Regions from separate parts of the Longispora urticae genome, predicted to be linked through region 2. Evidence: riboswitches for the same ligand, from Rfam matches in the RefSeq annotation. Region 2 holds a riboswitch; the other holds the start of a gene.

Region 1 (7,499 bases), on a different contig from region 2:
GAAGCAGATCGAGTTCGCGCGCACGATCCACAACGCGGGCTCCGACCTGCTGTCCCTCATCGACGACATCCTCGACCTGTCGAAGATCGAGGCCGGTCGGATGGACGTCGAGGCCAGCAACGTCGAACTGAGCGAGATCTCCGAGTACGTGGAGCGGGCGTTCCGCCCCCAGGCCGAGGAGAAGGGGCTCAAGCTCCGCGTCGACAGCACGGCCGACCTGCCCGCCACCGTCCTCACCGACGCGCAGCGGCTCCAGCAGATCCTGCGCAACCTGCTGTCCAACGCGGTCAAGTTCACCGACGCGGGTTCCGTGGTGCTCACCATCGGGGTCGCGCCCCGGGGGACCAGGTTCGGGGTGCCGACGCTCGACGGGGCCGAGCACGTGGTGTCGTTCGCGGTGCAGGACACCGGCATCGGCGTACCCGAGGAGAAGCTGTCCCTGATCTTCGACGAGTTCCAGCAGGCCGACGGCACGACGAGCCGCAAGTACGGGGGCACGGGCCTCGGGCTGTCCATCAGCCGCAAGCTCGCCCAGCTGCTCGGCGGCACGATCACGGTCGAGTCCGCGCCCGGCACGGGGTCCACGTTCACCCTGTTCCTGCCGGACGTGCTGCCCGGCCTGGCCCCGATCCGGCCGATCCAGCTGCCGTCCCGCCCCGCGCCCAGCAGCCAGCCGACGATGCGGGCCGCCAACGCGCCGGCGATCCTCCGCCAGCCGGCCGGCCCCGAGCAGCGGGTCACCAGCACCACCCAGCGGCTCGACGGCGCGTGCGTGCTGATCGTCGACGACGACGTCCGTAACGTGTTCGCCCTGACCAGCGCGTTGGAGCTGCACGGCATGACCGTCCTGTACGCCGACAACGGCGCCGAGGGCGTCCGCCTGATCACGGAACACCCGGAGGTCGACATCGTTCTGATGGACGCGATGATGCCCGACATGGACGGCAACGAGACGACCCAGGCGATCCGGCGGATCCCCGAGTTCGTGGACCTGCCCATCGTGTTCCTCACCGCCAAGGCGATGCCCGGCGACCGGGAGAAGGCGCTCGCGGCCGGGGCCAGCGACTACATCACCAAGCCCGTCGACCTCGACGACCTGCTGGAGCTCATGGGCGGGTGGGTTCAGTGACCGCCTCTCCCAAGGTCCTCATGGTCGACGACCGTCGGGAGAATCTCGTCGCGCTCGCCGCGATCCTGCAGGGGCTGGCCGTCGAGCCGGTGACCGCGTCCAGCGGGGAGGAGGCGCTCAAACGCCTGCTCACCGACGACTTCGCGGTCATCCTGCTCGACGCGCAGATGCCCGGTATGGATGGTTTCGAGACGGCCAGCCACATCAAGCAGCGCGAACGCACCCGGTACGTGCCGATCATCTTCCTCACCGCCGTGGACCGGGACTCGCACCTGGCCTTCCGGGGGTACGCGGCCGGGGCCGTCGACTACCTGACGAAGCCGTTCGACCCGTGGGCGCTGCGGGCGAAGGTGTCGGTGTTCGTGGACCTGTGGTCGAAGAACAAGCTGCTGATGGAGCAGGCCTCGACCGCCGCGAAGTACGCGTCTTTGGCGGCGGCCGTGGATGAGGCGTTGGTGCTGCTGGAGCGCGGGGACGCCGATGAGGCGGCGAAGTTGCTGGGGCAGGCGCGGCCTTCGGGCTGAGGCCCTGGCTTCCGCTGACGCGGGGCTGGCCGGTTCCCGGTCAGTCCCGGATGTAGAACGCCTGCTTCAGCCCCGTGACATCCAGCAACCGGTGCAGGAAATCGCCCACATTGACCAGGATCATGGCCCGCTGCGCCCGGGCCGCGGCCCGGTTGAGCACCACCAGCGTGCCCAGCCCCTGCGAGTCGCAGAAGGTGACCTTCTCCATGTCCAGGATCACGCGGGAGGCGGGCGTCTCCACCAGCGCGGCCTCGACGGCGGCGCTGAGCTGGGACACGGTGCTGATATCGATCTCACCAATGAGCGCCACGACCGTCTCGCTGGTGTCGTGACGAACGGAGATGTCTAGCTCCGGCGGCAGCACAACTAGAACCTACCCCATCCACCGCTGGTCCACTCCTGGGAAAAGAGCGGACCAGCAGCGGATTTACAGGGCGTTGAGGGCTTCGAGCTCCTCCGGGGCCGGCGTCCAGGCGCCGGCGGCCACGTTCGCGACGACCTGGGCGGGGCTGGTGGCCCCGGCGATGACCGAGGAGACGGCCGGCTGGGCGGCGAGCCCGCCGATCGCGACGTCCAGCAGCCCGACCCCGCGCTCGGCGGCGAAGGTCGCGATCTTGTCGATCAGGTCCCAGTTCGCGCCGGCGTGCACGTGCAGGCGGTTGGCCAGCCGGCCGGCGGTCGGGGTCTCGTCCCGGGTGTACTTGCCCGTGAGCAGGCCCGACTTGAGCGGGAAATAGGGCAGGATGCCGACCCCGAACTCCACGCACGCGGGTACGAGCTCGGCCTCGGGCGCCCGGTGCAGCAGCGAGTACTCGTTCTGGGCGCTGATGAACCGCGCACCCTTGGAGCCCCGTGCCACGTACTCCGCCTGGGCCACCTGCCAGCCCGAGAAGTTCGAGTTGCCGATGTAGCGGACCTTGCCCTCGTCCACGAGCTCGTTCAGCGCGGCCAGGGTCTCCTCGATCGGGGTCACCCCGTCCGGCTCGTGGTACTGGTACAGGTCGATCCAGTCCGTGCGCAGCCGGCGCAGCGAGGCCTCGACCGCGAGCCGCACGTACCGCCGGGAGCCGCGCGCGCCCCAGTCCGGCCCGTTGAGGCCCTGCATGTCCATGCCGAACTTGGTGGCCAGCACGATCCGGTCCCGCCGGTTGCCGAGCACCTCGCCCATCAGGGACTCGGAGCGGCCGGGGGTGCCGTAGATGTCCGCGGTGTCGAAGAGGGTGATGCCCGCGTCGATCGCGGAGTCGATCACCGCGCGGGTGCCCTCGACGCCCTCGGTCACGGAACCGGGGCGCCCGAAGTTGTTGCAGCCGAGGCCCACGACGGAGACCATCAGGCCGGAGTCGCCCAGTGGGCGGTAGGTCATATCAGTCACGCGATCGACCGTACCGCGCTGATCAACCTGTCCACCTGCTCGATGGTGCTGCCCAGGCCCAGGCTGGCCCGCACGGCCGTGACGTCTGGCGCGCTCCGGTCCGCGGCACAATCGGCCTGTGGCCGTCGCGCGGTCACGTCGGGGACACTGCCGTCCACGACGCGCTGGCTGGTACAGGCGCCGACTGCTGAGCGCCCCGCCCGGGCGCCCAGCAGTCGGCGGGTCAGTGGGTGCGCGCAGAACAGTCCGTCGCGCACGCCGATTCCGAACTCGGTGGCCAGCCGGGTCGCCACCTCCGACGACGGCACACCGTCGACCACGAACGCGACCACCCCGATCCGGGGGTGGTCCGGGCCGAACAGGCTCAGGTCGTGCACGCCCTCGATCGCGGCCAGGCCGGTCCGCAGCCGGAGGGTCAGCGCCTCCTCCTCGGCCTCGACCTCGGCCCGGTCGGCCCGGGAGAGCTCCGTGCACACGGCCGCGAGGGACACCGCGCCCAGCAGGTTCGGGGTGCCGGCCTCGTGCCGGGCCGCGCCGGCCGCCCACCGGATGTCGTGGGTGGCGTCCCCGACGTGCGCGGACGCGCCGCCGCCGGCCAGGTACGGCTCCGCCGCGTCCAGCCAGTCGGCCCGGCCGGCGAGCACCCCGGCACCGAACGGCGCGTAGAGCTTGTGGCCGCTGAGCACCAGGTAGTCGACGCCCAGTTCGGAGATGTCCACGGTCCGGTGCGGGGCGAGCTGGGCGGCGTCGACGCAGATCCGGGCCCCGTACAGGTGCGCGGCGGCGGCGAGTTCCCGGATCGGCCACAGCTCCCCGGTCACGTTGGACGCGCCGGTGACGGTCAGCAGCAGCGGGCTGTCCTTGTCGGTCCGGCGCAGTTCGCGCAGCGCCGCGTGCACGGCGGTCACGGCCCCGGCGGGCGAGGACGGCGCGGGCAGCCGGACGGTGCGCTTCCAGGGCAGCAGGTTCGCGTGGTGCTCGGCGGCGAACGCGAGCACCGTGGTGTCGGCCGGGACCGCGTGCGCGAGCAGGTTCAGCGCGTCGGTGGTGTTCCGGGTGAAGATCAGGTTGTCGTCGGACCGGCAGCCGACGAACTCGCGGAGCGTCTCCCGCGCCTCCTCGTACCGCTTCGTACACAGCTGGGAGAGCTGGCCGGCGCCCCGGTGCACGCTCGCGTAGTGCGGGAGGATCTCGTTGACCGCCCGGGCGGCCGCCGAGGAGCAGGGCGCGGTGGCGGCGTAGTCGAAGTTGGCGTAGGGCACGTGCGTGCCGTCGGCGAGCTTGACCTCGACGTCGGCGCCGAGAACGGACAGATCGGCGCGGGTGGCGGTGAGGGTGGGCATGGAGGTGCCTCCGAGGTCTCAGGGACCTCGGGGTCTGTGCCGGGGTCCGCGCTTGACCAGCACGAACGAATGCTGGACCTGGTCCTCACCCGGGGCACCCCACCGCGGTGGAGGGTTGCCGGCCAGCGAGCCGGGGCTTGTCGCTGGCGCTCATGACCTGTCAGGAGGTTACCGCATAAGCTGGCGGCATGGCAGAGCCCGCATGGAGTGACGTGGACTACGGTCCCCCGCCCGCGCCGCCGAAGCGCTTCGACTGGAAGCGGCTGATCGTCATGATCATCGCGGTGGTGGTGATCGCGATCGGCGGCATCGCGATGCTGCTCTTCGTGGGCTTCGCCTACGGGGTCGGCCCCACGCTCGTCGGGCTGGCCGGCGCCATCCTGCCCGTTCCGCTGCTGGTCTCGGCGTTCCTCTGGCTGGACCGGTACGAGCCGGAGCCGTGGAAGCGCCTCGCCTTCTGCTTCGCGTGGGGCGCGTGCGTGGCCACCACGCTCTCGCTGATCGTCAACTCGGCGATGTCCGACCTGGTGCTGCCGGCCCTCGGGGTGTCGCAGAGCCACGTGGCGACCCTCGTCGCGCCGTTCATCGAGGAGCTGACGAAGGCGGTCGGCCCGCTGATCCTGTACATCTTCGTGAAGCGGTCCTTCTCCGGCCCCACCGACGGAATCGTCTACTTCGGACTGTCGGCGGTCGGCTTCGCCATGATGGAGAACATCCTCTACATGGGCGGCATCTACGTGCGGACCTCCGCCGAGACCGGCCTCGCCTCCACCGGTGTGATGAGCGTCGTGCTGCTGTTCGTGGTCCGGGTGGTCATGTCCGGCTTCGCGCACCCGCTGTTCACGTCGATGACGGGCATCGCGGTGGGCTACGCCGCGCGCAGCTCCAGCAAGGTCACCCGGGTGCTCCTGCCGGCCTGCGGCCTGATGCTCGCGATGATGCTGCACGGCACGTGGAACCTGATGGCCACGCTCAGCTCCCACAACCAACTGATCTTCCTCTACGGGTACTTCGGCCTGATGGTCCCGATCTTCTTCGGCGTCGTCGGGTTCGCGCTGTGGACCCGCGCGCAGGACGGCCGGATCGCCGGCCGGGTGCTGCCCGCGTACGTGCGGGCCGCGTGGATGACCCCGCCGGAGGTGGCGTCGCTGATCACGGTCGGGCGGCGGCTGACCGCGCGGTACTGGGCCCGCCGGGTCGCCGGCCCCGACGGCGCGCGCGCCATGCGCGGCTACCAGGACACGGCCACCAAGCTGGCGCTGCTCCGCGACGGGGCCGAGCGCGGGCTGGCCGGTCCGGACTTCCCGGTCGAGGAGCTGCGGCTGCTGCACGACCTCGCCGCGTACCGCAACGTGTTCACCAACCGCGACCCGGTCACCCCGCGTGGGCACTGGGACGGCACGGCGTACCACCTGGTGTTCCCGGACCGGTCCGTCCGCAAGGTGCTCCCGTCGTCCAGCCCGGTCGTGCCGATCCCGGTCGCGCCCCCGCCACCCCCGCCGCCGCCGATGTACGGCTACCAGCCCTACCCCTACGGCTACCGGGGCTGATGTCCGCCTCCCAGGTCCTGGCGTTCCTCGAACTCCTCCAGGGTCAGCCGGGGCTGGGCGGCACGGCGCTCGCGGCCCGGCTGGAGGTCGACCCCAGAACCATCCGCCGGTACGCCGACCAGCTGCGCGACCTCGGCATCCCCGTCGAGGCGGCCCGCGGCCGGTACGGCGGCTACCGGCTGCGCCCCGGCTACAAGCTGCCGCCGCTGATGTTCACCGACGCGGAGGCCACCGCCGTGGTCGTCGGGCTGATCGCCAGCCGGCAGTTGGGGCTCGCCGTGGGCGACGCGGAGTCCGCGCTGGGCAAGGTGCAGCGGGTGCTGCCCGTCGCGTTGCGGGACCGGACCCGGGCGGTCGCCGACACGCTCGCGTTCACGCTGCCGGCGTCGGCGGGCGCCCCGCCGGACGCGACGGTGCTGCTGACCGTGGCGTCCGGGGCCAGGGAGCACCGCCGGGTCCTGCTGCGGTACGTGTCCTGGCGGGGCGAGGAGACCGACCGCGAGCTGGACCCGTACGGCATGGTCTTCCACTCCGGCCGCTGGTACGTGGCCGGCTTCGACCACCGCCGCTCCGAGGTGCGCACGTTCCGGATCGACCGGGTGGTCTCGGCCCGCCTGGCAGCCCAGTCCTTCGCCGCTCCGGATGACTTCGACCCCGTCGCGCACGTGACCGCGTCCCTGGCCGGCGTCCCGTACCGGCACGAGGTCGAGGTGGTGCTGGAGACGGACCTGGACAGCGCCCGGCGCCGGATCGGACCAACGCTCGGCACGCTGGAGGAGACGCCCGACGGGGTGCTGTTCACGACCCGGGCCGAGCGGCTGGACGGGATGGCCGTGATGCTCGCCGGGCTCGGGTGGGGCTTCGTGATCCGGACCCCGGACGAGCTGCGGACGGCCGTGATCGAGCTGGCGGCCCGGCTCGGCGGGGACGCGCGCCGGTAGCGCCCGCCCCGCCGGGGCCTCGCCACGGAAGTGCCGATGCCTACGGCACAGAAACGTGGCGTAACCGTCGAATTAGCTCGTGATCTCGATGAGCAGTGCCGCCAGGTCCTTCGGGCGGCTGAACATCGGCCAGTGGCCCGTGGGCAGCTCGAACAGCCGCCACTGCGGCCCGCCCAGCGCCGCGAAGAACGGGTGCCCCGCCGCGATCATCTCCCGCACGACCGGCAGCGGGAACGAGCACGCCACCAGGTCGCACGGCAGGTCGCCGATCCCCGGCCCGGTGAGTCGGATCGCCTGGGTGGCCGTGCCCAGCGGCTGGTCGGCCGCCATCGCCCGGAACCGGGCCAGCGCCGCGTCGTCCAGGCCCTCCAGGCTGGCCTGCATCGTGTTCGCCACGTCGTCCCAGCTCGGCAGCGGCATCCGCCAGCCGTCCACGGCCAGGCTCTCCAGGTACGCCCGGCCCTCGGGGCCGCCCATGTCGCCCTGGGCCACGCCGTCGGGCAGCGGGCCGCTGTCCACGAAGACCACTCGGGCCAGCCGGTCCGGGATCCGGTCGGCCACGCCGGTGGCGGGCGAGCCGCCGTAGCTGTGCGCGACGAGCACGACGTCGGTCAGGTCGTTGTCCTCGATCACCCGG
Region 2 (7,499 bases):
TGCCCCCGGTGGAGGCGGCGCTGACCTCGTAGAAGGGGACGCCGGCGATGGTGCGGCGGTTGCTGATCCGGCCGTCCTTGGCGCTCGGTTCGAGGGTGGGGTCGCTGATCCGGTCGGCGGAGCCGGGAAAGCCGATGGCGAGGATCGGGGTACCGACGGGCAGGTCGCTGCCGTCGATGATCTCCAGGGCGGGGAGGCGGCCCCGTTCGACCTTGAGGATGGCGACGTCGCCGCGGCTGTGCGGCAGGATGTGCACGACCTCGGCGGGCAGCGGGTCGTCCACGGTCCGGTCGGCGACCCGGACGCCCCGGTGCACGACGACCTCGCGGCTGACGGGGCTGTCCTTCTCGGGGCCCTCGGCGACGGCGCGGTCGGCCAGCGCGGCCACGGCCCTGGCGGTGTCGCCGATCCGGCCGACGGTGGCCAGCTCCTGGGCGACGATCCCGAACAGGGCCCGGCCGATGCCCTCCGGCCCCGGGTCCACGCAGTGCCCGGCGGTGACGAGCAGGCCGTCGGCGTGCACCCCGAACCCGGTGCAGGAGCTGACGATCCGGTAGCCTTCCTTGCCGCCGAACACCTCCCCGGTCTTCGTGTCCCGCACCCACGCCTGCCACCGGATCTCCACGATCACAATGGCCGGCCGGGCAATGGCGGCGGCCCGCTCCTCGGCACTGGGCGGCGCAGCCCCGGCCGGTGCGCCGATCCCGAGCACGACCAGCCCCAACAGGGCGGCAAGCCCGAGCCGGGAGACCGCGCGCCCCATCTGGCCGCCCACCTCTGTGAGGTGACCCGTGCCGCGCCTCATCCGTAGAACCCGTAGCCGGCGGTGCGCGCCCACACCGAGCGGTAGCCCGTGTCGTTGCTCTCCTCGAACCCGGTGGCCCCGCACTTGTACCGGTCGGTCTCGTTCAGTGAGAGGTTCGGTGAGCTGGTCGCGTCGGACTCCCCCTCGGGCACCGACCAGTGGTGCTTGAGATTCACGCTGGTCCGCGCCAGATACGTCACCGTGTCCCCCGTCGCCGTCCAGGTGAACTCCGCCGTCCCGTTGGACTGGAGGCGGAGGGTGGAGCCGCCACTGTTGGCGGTGTAGGTCACGTTGTCCCACTTCTCGGTGCCGGTGCCGTCGGCGCGGAACTCATACGACTTGCCGGGGCTGGAGCTGGCCGCGAAGGGGTCGGCATTCGAGTAGTACTTCACCATGGAGGTCTCGGACACCACCCGCCACGAGCCGATGATGCAGGCCGGCAGCCCGACGACCCGGGTCGGCCCGGGAGAGGCGCTCGGCCGGGGCGCGGGGCTCGGCTGGGTCGGTGGCCCGCCGGCCGGGCAGCACCGCTCGGGCCCGAAGCCGACACTGGCGACCGAGACGGCGGCCAGCCCGATCGCGGCCACCCCGGACAGCACACTGACGAGGGCCAACGCCAGGATCGCGCCCCCGAACCGTCTCCCGCTCACGTCCCGCATGCCAGAATTGTGCCAGCGGGGTACGACACTTTCCACTGTGGATCTTGCTCACTCATCCGTCAACTGTGGACCCAGCCAATTCGGGCTCAAAGCACGGATTTCCCCACGACACGACACGTCTTAACTGACAGCTAACCCTTTTTAGACACCGAAGTTCGTCATTTCAGCGGACAATTCTGTTCCATGAGGCAGCCGCGCGACCTGAACGCCACCTCCGCCGCGACTCTCGGTCTGCTGCACCGTCTGAGATCGGCCACGGCCGGCGAGCTGGCCCGGGCGGCCGAGTCCGATATCAGCCCCTTCTGGGGTATCACCCGCAGCCAGATCTTCCGGGAACTGCCACTGCTCGCCGGCCGCGGCCTGGTCGGGGCGGGCGACACGGGCCCCCGGGGCAGCGTGCCGTACCACCTGACCGACGCGGGGCGCGAGGCGTTCGCCACCTGGCTGGTCGGGGTGCCGCAGGTCCAGCAGCCCCGCGAGGAGCTGCTGCTCCGGATCGGCTTCGGCGAGCACTTCGGCACCGACGAGCTGGAGGTCCTGCTCGGCGGCCACCGCGGGGCGCACGAGGCCCGGCTCGCCCAACTGGAGGCCGAGCGGATCGCGATGCTGGAGGCGGGGGAGACCTACCGCCTGGTGACCTGCGAATACGGCATCCGCTACGAGCGGATGGTCCTCGCCTGGATCGAGGACCTGCCCAAACTCCTCACCAGTTGAGCCGCCACAGTTCCCACTGCCCGTCGGGGCCGAGCTGCGCCGTGTAGGCGTGCTGGACGCTGAGCGGCTCGTCCCCGTGCTGGGTCGGCAGCCGGAACACGGGCTGCCCGGCCCGGGTCAGCACCGCCCCGTGGAACCGCCCGCCGGTCACCCGCCAGTCGAGGCCGTCGTGGTGCAGCCGGTACCCCTCACCCGGGGTCATCCAGTGCACGATCCCGTCGAGCGCGAGTCCGAGGATCGCGTCGCGGGGGCCGTTGGAGACGGTGTCCAGAGTGCCGAGCGCGGTCGCCGTGGTGGCCATGGCTTCTCCCTTCGGGGTCGGCCGGGGCGATCAGGGGGAAGGGACCGCCCCGGCTGCCCAAAACGCTAGGACCGTGCCCCGACGGAGGACCGAATTCATGCGGGTCAAGGCATAAAATCATTAGATGGTTACGGTGGGCCCCGACCCGGCGCGCATCGGTTAGTCCGGCAGCCCCCGATGCTCGTCAGCCACTTCCCGCAGAAACTCCCTCGCGGCGTCCCCGTGTTGCGCCACCCCATGCAGCGACTCGAATAGCTCCGCATACATGACGATGTCCTTGTGATCGCGAACCTTCAGGTCGCCGTGCATGTTCTCGACAACAACCAGCCGCTCGTCATAGATCGTGAAGTGGTGGAGGGTTGCCTGAGGGATTCGAGTGGTCCACGGGAGCACGCTGATGTCCACACTATCGAGTCGAGACATGGACGCGATGTGGTCCATCTGCATGGCCATCACGGGACCGGAACAGAGTCGGCTGCGCAAAGCCGCCTCCGAAAACAGGAAGCGGAAGTGTCGCCCTGGTTCGTAGAGAATTCGCTGCCTATCGACGCGTGCTGTGATCATTCGTTGCGCGTTGACGCTTCCAACAAAGAGCGGCTTGACGAACAGTGAGCGGATGAACTCAGGAGTCTGCAACAAGCCGGAGATGAAGGTCGGAGAGTAGTTCCTGTATTCCAGAGCCGCCCGCTCCCGTGCTCCCACGTTTTGCTGATTGCGATCCAAGCCGACCTGACGCATGGCGCTCATGTGCGTGAAGCTCAAGGGACTGACCTGCGCGAGTTTGAGGATCTTTCGCCGAACCTCTGTGCTCGCCTCCAGAGCGTTCAGCATATTTTCGACCTCCTCGACGGAAGGTCTACTGAGGCCGGTCTCGATCTTCGACACCTTCGACTGGCTTACGCCCAGCCTGGCCGCGAGCCTGGAACCACTCAGACCTGCGGATTCACGAAGCTCGCGGAGGGCGACCCCTAGCTCCTGGCGCCGCCGGAACAGATCAGCCGATTTCGACATCCCTCGACGGTAGCTCCAGATTGCACCATGCCCATAGCTCGAAGCCCCGATATTCGAGTCACGGAATAAATATGTGTGGCCCCGGGAGGTTCCCCAGGGCCACACAGTCGTTGTGCATGTAGAGCCTGTCAGCGCACGAAGGAGCCAGCCTTGACCCCGGCAACGAATGCTTGCCAGTCCAAGCCGCTGAAGACGAGCGTGCCAGCGGAGCGGGCTTTCGTGTCACGAACGCCGAGCAGGTGATGCTCGACATTCGACGCAACTTCGACGCACGCTTGTGCATCTCCTGATCGACGGGACTTGCGCCAGTCGACGAACAGCGGCTCAGCCATGCTGGTCCATCACGGTGAATCGCTCAGTCGCCTCTTCGAGGAGAGTCCTTGAGTCCTCAGCGCTCAGCGCGTGCGAGGAGATCTCCTGGTGCATCGCCTCGTAGCGGGCCAGATCCTCGGAGTCGCTGAGGATCAGGTCCACGGAGCTGGTCTCGACAAAGGTGACCTGCGGGTCATCCGGACTCGCATACCGGAATAGTGTGAAGCCCGAAGCCATCGAGGTTCGCTCGTAGATCTCGGAGTTGAACGGTAGAACTCGGATCACGATGTTCGACCGTTGCCCTATCTTGACCAAGTGTCGAAACTGCTCGACCATGATCGCCGGTGGGCAGGTTCGGCGATGAAGGACTCCCTCATCCATGATCACCGAATACCGCGTCTCCTCGTTGTCGAGGAGCTTCTGACGCGTTAGCCGACCGTGGATAGCTGTGTTCAGCGCTCCAGGCTCGGAAAAGCTTGGGTAGTGCGACAGGCGCGACCGGGCGTAGTCCTCCGTCTGGAGGAGCCCGGGCACGTACAGCAGAGTGATCTGCCTGATGTCCGTGGCGCCCGCTTCGATCTCGGCGATCTGGCGGTACCGCTCGAACATCGGCCCCACCATCGCCTTCCACCAACCGCGCTGGTTGGCGTCGCGGGCCATGGAGATCAGGATCTCGCGCTGCCCGCCGATCACCTCCAACGCGTCCAGAATGTCCATAACAACCGACAGGTCCGGTCGGAGCTTGCCGTTTTCCAGCCTGCTGAGCTCCGAGGCCTGCCAGCCGACGAGTGCGGCCACGTTCGCGATGGTCAGCTGCTTGTCCCGGCGGAGCTTGCGTAACTCAGCGCCCAGCCTGCTCCGACGCACCATTGGGCTGTGCCCTACTGCCATTTCGGACCTCCTTGTCCCCGATCGGAAGGTTCAACGAGCGTGGTGCGGCTCACGTGTCGGGTGGTGGAAAAAGCCCATAGAATGCTGGGCACAACTGAATACCTCATCCAGAGGAGCCGAGGGAACGGCCCGTTGACGCTCCGGCAACCGCCACACATGTGGGTTAGGTGCCAAATCCGGCCCGGATCGAAGATCGAATCCGGGAAAGATGGGAAGGAATCCGCGCATGGCGCTGTCCGCAACCAACTCACCCGCTCGATGTCTCGTGTGCCGAGCCTGCGGCCAGGAGTACCCGCTGATCGCTCAGCACGCCTGTTTCGAGTGCTTCGGCCCTCTTGAGGTCGGCTACGACCAGGCGGCGTTGAACAAGGTCACCCGCGAGCAGATCGAGGCGGGCCCGCAGAACATCTGGCGGTACGCGCCGCTCCTCCCCGCCGGCCAGGACCCCGCCTCCCGGGTGACCCTCGACCCCGGTCTGACCCCCCTGATCAGGGCGGACGCGCTGGCGGCCGAGCTGGGCATGACCGGCACGCTGTGGGTGAAGGACGACTCGGCGAACCCGACGCACTCGTTCAAGGACCGGGTGGTGTCGGTGGCGCTGACGGCGGCGAAGGAGCTGGGCTTCACCCGGTTCGCGTGCGCGTCGACGGGCAACCTGGCGAACTCGGTGGCGGCGCACTCGGCCCGCGCCGGGGTGCCGAGCATCGTGTTCATCCCGTCCGACCTCGAACAGGGCAAGATCATCACCACGGCGGTCTACGGGGGCGAGCTCGTCGCCATCGAGGGCTCCTACGACGACGTGAACCGGCTCTGCGGCGAGCTCACCGAGACGGACGAGTTCGAGGACACGGCGTTCGTGAACGTCAACGTCCGGCCGTACTACGCGGAGGGCTCCAAGACCCTCGGCTACGAGGTCGCCGAGCAGCTCGGCTGGCGGCTCCCGGCCCAGGTGGTCGTGCCGATGGCGTCCGGCGAGCTGCTGACGAAGATCGACAAGGCGTTCGAGGAACTGGTCGAGATCGGCCTCGTACCCGAGAGTGGTTGGAAGGTCTTCGGCGCCCAGTCGAAGGGCTGCGACCCGATCGCCACCGCGCTGCGCGACGAGAAGGACCAGATCACCCCGGTGAAGCCGACCGGCATCGCGAAGTCCCTGAACATCGGTGACCCGGCGGCGGGGCCGTTCGCCCTGGAGTCGGTGCGCCGGACCGGGGGCTGGATGGACTCGGTGACCGACGACGAGATCCGCGACGGGATCCAGCTGCTGGCCCGCACGACCGGCGTGTTCGCGGAAACCGCCGGGGGCGTCACGGTCGCGGTCCTCAAAAAGCTTCTTGAGAGTGGCAAGCTCGACCCGTCGGCTGAGACAGTTGTGTACAACACGGGCGAGGGACTGAAGACTTTGGACGCCGTGGCCGATCGCGTAGGCCCGACGCACCAGGTGAAGCCTTCTTTGCGCGCCGCCCGTGAGGCTGGGTTGTTGTGACTTAGGTCACACAAACTACATAGCGTAGTCAAGGCACTGCGTAATGTGTGCTGGTGGGTTGGCGAGTCGTCCGGTGTCCCCGGGCGAGTCGCCACTCACGGTGAGCTTAACGATCGATAACTATAACTTGGCTGCTTGACGACGGGGTAGTAGAGGAAGAGTATTTTCTCTGCGGGAGGACGCCGTAACCACCGTCGAAACCTGTTTCGATGATGTGCTCCGATCTCGATCGGTGCAGCGGTGCCGCAATTTGGCGGTGCTGCTCAAGCGAGCGTTCTCCCGACCAACGTGTGAGCCGCCCCCGAGGACTCGGGGGCGGCTCCTTTTTGTCCAGGGTTAATCGGTCGCGGGGGGACCGTGCGGCGGTCAAGGTGGACCCATGGACATCATCGAGCTGGACACCTCGGACCTGGCCCGGGTCGAGGAACGCTACGCCGCCATGAACACCGCCTGGCACGCCGAGAATCCGGACATGCCGCCCCGGTGCCGCGAACAGTGGGTCGACGCCGTGGACGACCCGTGGCCGGGCGCCGGCTACGAACACTGGATCGCGGTCGAGGACGGCCGGATCGTCGGCGGCCTCGTCCTCGACTGGCCGACCCGGGACAACCTCACCCTGCTGGGCGTCGACCTCTGGGTGCTCCCCGAGCACCGCCGCCGGGGCGTCGGCCGCGCCCTGCACGCCAAGGTCCTGGAGCGCGCCGGGGCACTCGGCCGCACCGTCCTCATCGGCCAGGCGCACGGCGAGGCCGGCCGGGCGTTCGCCGGGACTGTGGGCGCGACCTGGGCCCTGAACGAGGTGTGCCGCAAGTGGGAGGCCGGCACCGTGCCCGAGGCGGACCTCGACGCCCTGCTCGCCGAGGCCTGGACGCACGCCGAGGGCTACGAGCTGATCACCTGGCGGGACGGCACGCCGGACTCGGTGATCGCCGACGTCGCCTACCTCAACGGCCGGATGCTGCTCGACATCCCGATGGGTGACATCCCGGTCGAGCGGGAGGACATCGACGTCGACCTGGTCCGGGCCAAGGACGCGGCGCTCGACGTGCGCAAACGGCGGCGGTACAACGCGGGGGTGCTGCACGGGGGCCGGCTGGTCGCGTACACGACGATTGCCCTCGATCATGGTTTCGACGACTTCGGCTGGCAGTGGATCACCATCGCGCACCCGGAGCACCGGGGCCGGCGGCTCGGCACGATCGTGAAGCTCGCCAACCTGGCGTTCGTCCGCTCGGAGCTGCCGGAACTGCGCACCCTCTACACCTGGAACGCCGACGAGAACCGGCACATGATCGCCGTCAACGAGGCGATGGGTTTCCGGGT

What was found. A riboswitch is a leader RNA that binds a small molecule or an ion and turns the genes downstream of it on or off. The one in region 2 is predicted to bind S-adenosylmethionine.
Region 1: it holds a riboswitch for S-adenosylmethionine, as region 2 does, so the genes downstream of both, PT931_RS05515 (aminotransferase class V-fold PLP-dependent enzyme) here and thrC (threonine synthase) in region 2, are expected to answer to the same signal.

What each region holds. Positions count from the first base shown of each region.
Region 1 is NZ_JAQZSH010000011.1:111,099-118,597, forward strand. It holds gene PT931_RS05495 (ATP-binding protein) at 1-1,129, shown strand, start outside; gene PT931_RS05500 (response regulator) at 1,126-1,653, shown strand; gene PT931_RS05505 (STAS domain-containing protein) at 1,694-2,017, opposite strand; gene PT931_RS05510 (aldo/keto reductase) at 2,081-3,019, opposite strand; gene PT931_RS05515 (aminotransferase class V-fold PLP-dependent enzyme) at 3,025-4,371, opposite strand; SAM riboswitch class IV at 4,415-4,529, opposite strand; gene PT931_RS05520 (PrsW family intramembrane metalloprotease) at 4,560-5,921, shown strand; gene PT931_RS05525 (helix-turn-helix transcriptional regulator) at 5,921-6,862, shown strand; gene PT931_RS05530 (alpha/beta fold hydrolase) at 6,935-7,499, opposite strand, start outside.
Region 2 is NZ_JAQZSH010000022.1:143,048-150,546, forward strand. It holds partial or broken gene PT931_RS13255 (trypsin-like peptidase domain-containing protein) at 1-805, opposite strand, end outside; gene PT931_RS13260 (lipocalin family protein) at 802-1,464, opposite strand; gene PT931_RS13265 (hypothetical protein) at 1,648-2,178, shown strand; gene PT931_RS13270 (hypothetical protein) at 2,168-2,479, opposite strand; gene PT931_RS13275 (helix-turn-helix domain-containing protein) at 2,639-3,490, opposite strand; gene PT931_RS13280 (DUF397 domain-containing protein) at 3,619-3,822, opposite strand; gene PT931_RS13285 (helix-turn-helix domain-containing protein) at 3,815-4,693, opposite strand; SAM riboswitch class I at 4,794-4,908, shown strand; gene thrC (threonine synthase) at 4,920-6,176, shown strand; gene PT931_RS13295 (GNAT family N-acetyltransferase) at 6,556-7,499, shown strand, end outside.